DNA from 2 places in the Pseudohongiella spirulinae genome. Region 1 is predicted to be linked to the other one. Evidence: predicted binding sites of a transcription regulator. Region 1 holds the regulator's gene; the other holds the start of a gene.
The links. Region 1 encodes LexA, which represses DNA repair genes until DNA is damaged. Its sites were predicted from a motif close to CTGTNTNNNNANACAG; they were not measured.
Positions count from the first base shown of each region.

Region 2: imuA (translesion DNA synthesis-associated protein ImuA) is a predicted target of LexA. The motif match lies at 1,398-1,413, and genes of this name have one in related genera.

Region 1 is NZ_CP013189.1:2,006,187-2,009,595, forward strand. Features, by position in the region: gene PS2015_RS09130 (hypoxanthine-guanine phosphoribosyltransferase) at 1-429, opposite strand, end outside; gene nagZ (beta-N-acetylhexosaminidase) at 474-1,490, opposite strand; gene lexA (transcriptional repressor LexA) at 1,669-2,289, shown strand; gene PS2015_RS09145 (hypothetical protein) at 2,270-2,515, opposite strand; gene topA (type I DNA topoisomerase) at 2,788-3,409, opposite strand, start outside.
Region 2 is NZ_CP013189.1:130,676-134,084, reverse strand. Features, by position in the region: gene PS2015_RS00595 (cell division protein ZapA) at 1-201, shown strand, start outside; RNA gene ssrS (6S RNA) at 277-454, shown strand; gene PS2015_RS00590 (5-formyltetrahydrofolate cyclo-ligase) at 487-1,068, shown strand; gene imuA (translesion DNA synthesis-associated protein ImuA) at 1,434-2,240, shown strand; gene PS2015_RS00580 (Y-family DNA polymerase) at 2,234-3,409, shown strand, end outside.

The sequences.
Region 1 (3,409 bases):
GGCCTGTTTGATATCCGCCGTCTTGCGATCATGCTGTTTGTCGACCAGCACTGCACTGTAGACGTCGGCGGCGCCCTGCTCCAGGCACCAGCGCCGGATAGCGGCCAGGGTTTCACCTTCGTCAAAAATATCATCCAGCAGCAGCACTGCCCGACCCTGCAGCGATGTGGCCGGCGAAACGCGCCAGTGCAGATCACTTCCGGTCAACTGTTCGCGATAACGTGTGGCGTGAATGTAGTCGATGTGCAGGGGGAACGACAACTTAGGCGCCAGGTGTCCTGTCAAGATGATGCCACCATTCATGACACACAGCAGCAGCGGCAGTTTGTCCGCCATCACGGAACTTATTTTCTCTGCCATTGCATCGATAGCAGCATCAATCTGTTTCGGCGAATACAGGCATTCGGCCTGCTTCAGTACATCCAGCATGGTCTGCTTGTCCAAACTATTACTCCCTGAATTCAAATTTAAATTCACAACTGTCCGATTCGCTGGCGGATATCCATTACCCGGTCATCAGTTTGCAATGACACCAGATCCTTGCCCTGATAACGACCACGCATCGACAACAGCTTTTCTGACGGTGACACCTGCCCCTTGTCCAGCGCCTGCAATGCCTGCAGGGCGGCGGCCCGATCATTGCAGACCAGCAGCATATCGCAACCCGCGGTCAGCGCCCGGGCGACACGCTGCGGCATATCGCCTGCCGAGGCGGCCGCGGCCATGACCAGATCATCACTGAAAATCACGCCCTTGAAACCCAGCTGCTCGCGCAGAACCTGCTGCAGCCAGTACGATGAGAAACCGGCACAACTGGCATCAGCAGCCGGATACAGCACATGAGCGGGCATCACCGCATCCAGCAGTGGCAGGCAACGGGCAAAGGGCTGCAGATCCTGCCGCAGAATCTCATCCAGTGGCCGTTCATCAACCGGCAGATCCAGATGCGAATCGGCCTCCACACTGCCATGTCCGGGAAAGTGCTTGCCGGTCGTTGCCATGCCGGCCTCGTGCATGCCTTCCATATAGGCTGACGCCAGTGCAACCAGCGTATCGATATCTGATGCAAAGGCACGATCGCCAATCACGGTACTACGTCCGGTGTGCAAATCCAGCACCGGCGCAAAGCTGAAATCAAACCCGGCCGCTAGCACCTCACTTGCCATCAGCCAGCCTAAATCCCGGCTCAGACGCAATGCCTGCTCTGCGTCACTTTCAAACAGACTCTGCAGACGCAACTGCGGGGGCAATCGGGTAAATCCCTGTCGCAGTCGCTGCACCCGCCCGCCTTCCTGATCAACGGCAATCAGAATTTCGGGACGGCTTTGCCGGATGGCAGCGTTGAGTGCACAGACTTGCGCGGGTGTCTCTATGTTGCGCGCAAACAATATGACACCACCCACCTGAGGGTGCTGGAGCAAATCGTGCTCCTCACGGCTCAGCGTGGTACCCATCAAATCCAGCATCAGCACGCCGGGGAAATCGGACATTGCGCACTCCATTTTGTGCCTGATCAAAACGCGACATTATCACCCATCGGGGCCAACATACCAATGTCACTGGCTATCATCCACTTGCCCCGAATACAGCGCATCGTCATGCGGGGCTTGCCCTGAATCCATAACTGTATATAATCACAGGCTGAATGGATCAACAGGAATCATGACCATGCAGGCACTGACCCCTCGACAGGCGCAGATACTGGCATTTATCCGTGAATACCAGCAGGAAACCGGCTATCCGCCCACGCGCTCGGAGATTGCCCAGCAAATGGGATTCCGCTCCCCTAATGCAGCCGAGGAGCACCTGAAAGCCCTGGCCCGCAAAAAAGCCATAGAAATTGTGCCCGGCGCCTCGCGCGGCATCCGCCTGCCAGATCAGGACGATCAGGATAAGCAGCAGGGCCTGCCGGTTATCGGTCAGGTAGCCGCAGGCAGCCCCATCCTGGCACAGGAATGCATCGATGAATATGTCAGCGTGCCTGCCGCCATGTTCAACCCCAGCGCCGACTACCTGCTGACCGTCAAGGGCACCAGTATGATCAATGTGGGTATATTCGAGGGTGACCTGCTGGCGGTACACAAAACCAATCGCGCGCGTCATGGCGAGATCATTGTTGCGCGGCTGGACGATGAGGTGACCGTAAAGCGCCTGGAGGAAACGCCGGACCGCTACCGCATCCGCCTGCTGCCGGAGAACGACGACTACCAGCCAATAGAGGTGGATCTGCGCCGCGACGCCTTTGCCATCGAGGGCATCTCCGTTGGGGTCATCCGTCGGCACGGTTGACGCGCTTGGCAGTAGCTTCGATAGAGAGCGGATTGGGAGTTACAGTAGCTTCGGCAAAGAACGGACCGGAAATGACAGTGATGGGTGCTGACCGGCCGCCTTCTGCTCTTGCGCACCCGGCGCTGCGGAACTCGCCCTCGCCGCTGCGCGGCTCGGAACTCAGACAGTCCTCGCGCTTTCTCGGGTGCTCCAGATCAGAAGAAGACGCGACCTGAAAGGTCAGCACCCATCACTGTCACTCCCGGCCCTTGTGCTATTCCTCTACTGACGCGCCATCACAAACCCTACTCTGAGAGGCGCCATCCATTACGTTGCTTTGGATAGATGCACCCGGCCCATCGATTTGCGCAACAGCATAGTCGAAGGCAGCAAGTTGTGCGAACCGCTAGAATCTGAACAGTTATTTCGTATGCAGACACTGCAGAGTCGCAGCATGGCACAAGGCACGGGGGTGGGTGCGCGGGCCGAACCAGAACGAAGCCACTGAAATAGCTCAGATCAGCTCTCCACCACCCAGCGGCCGTCGCGGTAAAACGCCTTCCAGCCTGTCGGCTTCTTATCCACCTCAGTCAGCAGATAACTCTCCTGTGCCTTCCGACTAAACCGGATGATAGACGGGTTACCATCATCGTCCGCCAGCGGCGCATCAAACAGGTAGTGATACTTGGGATCGATTTCCGACTTGTGCGGCACCAGCTCGCTGAGCAGGGGCGCACGTGTCTCGCGATTTTTGGGGAATTTGCTGGCTGCCAGGAACAGGCCCGCTGCGCCATCACGCAACACATAATGGTCATCCACTTTTTCGCAGGCAAGTTCCGGCATGGGTACCGGATCCATCTTGGGCGGCGCGGCCTGACCGTTGCGCAGCAACTTGCGGGTATTTTTGCAGTCACTATTGGTGCAGCCAAAGTACTTACCGAACCGGCCGGTCTTTAATTGCATATCTGAGCCGCACTTGTCGCACTCAATAACGGGACCATCGTAACCTTTGATCTTGAAGCTGCCCTTCTCGACCTCGTATCCCGAACAGTCCGGATTGTTGCCACAGACATGCAGTTTGCGGCTGGTATCAATCAGGTAACTGTCCATGGCGGTATTGCACAGTTTACAGCGGTGTCTT
Region 2 (3,409 bases), 1.5 Mb from region 1:
AATATGCGCAAGATTAAAGCGCGCGGTACCATCCATGGCCTTGAAAAAATCTCGGTGATGGCCGCGCTGAACATTACGCACGAATTGATTCAGAAAAATCGCCAGATCAACGAGTCGCGTCATAGCAATGCGCAGAAAATCAAATACCTGGAAGATAAAATAGAACACGCCTTACACAAGGCCCGGCAAATGGATTTGTAAGACGCTTTGCGCTGTAACAATTTTTTTGCCGATTCCCCTCGATAGCCCAATTTATCTGCTATATACTGAATCCATAGTCACCTGGGGTATTGGCCAGCTGAAAATGTTCTTGAGCCGATATTCAATACCCCGGAGGCGCTGGCAAGATGTGGTTGTGCATGTCCGCTCGACGGAAAGCCTGAAAGCATCGCTGGCGCCACCACCTGGACCTGTGGGTTCAGGACTATTTCGGCAGCGGTACCTTGGGTGGCTTCCATTCCCTCTGGCAACGGACTCGTAACAACTGTGCCCGTCAGTCTTCGTCAGCAGTTACGGCAACAGCGCCGACAGCTTGATTATCTCCAACAGCAACATGCCGCACGTCTATTGGTTCGACGCCTGTCGCGCTCATTGCGCTGGCAGCGCTCAAGGCGTATTGCCTTTTATCTGCCAGTAGACGGTGAGCTGGATCCGCGTGAGCTTTTAAGGCTGGCGCTGCAACAGGGTAAGTACTGTTATTTACCGGTACTGCACCCATTTCACCCGGATCGTATGCTGTTTGTGCGCTACCAACTGACTGACCGCCTGCATTATAACCGCTGGGGCATCGCCGAGCCTGTTCCATCTAAAGCGCGCAGAATTTTGCCCCGGCGTCTGCAACTGGCATTCGTACCGTTGACCGGCTTCGACCGAAGCGGGAATCGTTTGGGGATGGGCAAGGGATTTTACGACCGGGCTTTTGCCTTTCGCATTGGCAACAGCCGCAGCCCCGTGCTTGTTGGACTGGCGCACAATTGCCAGGAGGTTGCGGGCGGATTACAGGCTGCCGCCTGGGATGTGAAAATGGATGCGATCTGCACCCCGTCAGAGATTATTGGCAGAATTTAAAACTGTCCTTTTCAACAGACTGCTTTTACAGCAGACCGCTTTGTGCCACTCCACTGACCAGCACACTCAGTGCGAACAGAACAACAACCACTACCAGCATGTCAGGTTTACGTTTCATTGGAAATCTGTCTCTTTAATTATTCTGTTTTCCAGTTAATTAAGTCGCTTATTTGACAAGACCGCACAATATTATCGGCTAACTTGCTGAAGGCTAATACAATATTTTAATCATGACAATCATTCATACTGGCTTTTTTTGATATTTTTCCTTTTATTTTCAAAACACTGCTTGTCTGAAGAGATATTACTGTATATATTCACAGCATCTACTGTTCATACATACAGCAAATGTACCGGATAGCATCATGACAAACCCAGATCAGCAAAACAATTTGCGCAGCCAACTGTTTCAACAACGCGATGATGTGATCAATCAATTACTGGAGAAAACGCCCGGTTTATGGCGCGCCTCCGGACAAAAGGCAGAGCAGGTGGCAGCGCGTCCACAATCAAGTGCTGCCTGTTCCGCTTATACCAGACACGGTGACCTGTTTGCCGATCTGCCTGACAGCACAATAGCCGGGCAGAACAGCACTGCCGCACAATCCAGCGGTTACCCGGCCCTGGATGCACTGCTGCCTCATGGCGGCTGGCCCGAACGCGGGCTGGTTGAACTGATATGCCCGCATAAAGGCATTGGCGAGCTTCAGCTGCTACTACCACTGCTGCGCGAACGCAGTCACAGTCAGCAATCCATTCTCTGGATTGCACCGCCATATCCCCTGCATGGCAAAGCCCTGCATGAGGCCGGTATCAATACCCGCAACAGCTTTGTCATACCCTCGCAAACCAGCTGCAACCAGGCCTTGTGGAGCATCGAAAAAGCGCTGCAATCACTGGAATGCGGCCTGGTACTGGCCTGGCAGAACTGGCTCAGCGCACGGGTTATTCGCCGACTGCAACTGGCCGCCAATGAAGGTGGCACGCTTGGCATTTTGTTTCATCAACGCCCTGCCGCCAATTCGCCGGCCACCTTGCAATTACAGCTCAGCAGTCCGGTCAGCAGAATAAATGACGTGCAGACGAACCGGGAGCGCTGTATTGATGTGATGCTTAAAAAAGCCCGAGGTAGTTACCGGCAGGGAAAAATCACACTCAAATTGCCATGCTGAAAGCGCGCTGGTCCCAAAAACCCTGGCATCAGCGCACTCAAGGCACCCGACACAAGCAGCAGCCATCATATAACTCACAATCCAGCAGTGCATTATGGCTGGCCATCCACCGCCGGAGTGACAAGCAGAGTCTTGAGGCGATTGCGCACGCGGGACTGCACATCAGCGACTATGTCAGCCTGGTTGAGCCGGACGATGTACTGGTCGAGGTACGCAGCAGCCTGCGTTATTTCGGCAGTATCCGGGCGCTAAGTCGACAGCTCAATCAGCAACTGGATACCCATTCTTATTGCGCCGCACTGAGCCCCAGCCCGGCAGCCAGCCTGTTGATGGCAAGACTGGAGCTCAGCTCTTGTGTGCGTGAAACGCCGCAACTGCGCGCAGCACTGGGTGACATACCGGTTGCCTGCCTGCCGCTGCCTGAACGCCAAAGCCTGGCATTACAACGTTGCGGTCTGATCGTACTGCGTGATGTGTGGCGCATCCCCATTCGTGAAATTCGCCTGCGATTTGGCCGTCAACTGACTGACTACCTGCAGTCCCTGCTGGCAATACGTCCATGGACACCCGCACGCTGGCAGCCAGCACCCTGTTTTGAGCAATCGATGGAGAGTGAATACGGCCTGCATAGCCACCAACAGATCTTGTCTGCTATCCAGCCGCTGATGGAGGCCTTTGTCGGTTTTCTCAAACAATATCACCTGCTATGCGACCATCTGGAACTGCACCTGAGCGGTGAAAAGCCCGAGCCTGCCATACTGACTATACAGACCCGGCATGCCAGCCGGGATGGTGCCTTGTTCATGCTGCTTGTACAGCAGGCACTGGAGCGCCAGCGCTTGCCTGCGGTGGCCAGCACCATCATGCTGCGTTCGCGCACCCTCAGCCCATTTCATGCAAGCAGTGCACAGCAATCACTGGCTGATCTTTTAAGTGCCCGCCTTGGTGCTGACCAGGTATTACAACTGGGAATCAGCGAGGAACATGCCCCAGAGTACGTCACCGAATTAAAACCACACCCTTATAAATCTGATGAACCTACGAGCACTGGATATCCCGGACAGAACTCTTCAGTCAGCCGGCAACCTTTACTGCTGGTACAGCCACCGCAAATCCTGCAGCAACATGACAATAAAGTGTTTTATCTGACGCCTCTGAAAATAATCTGC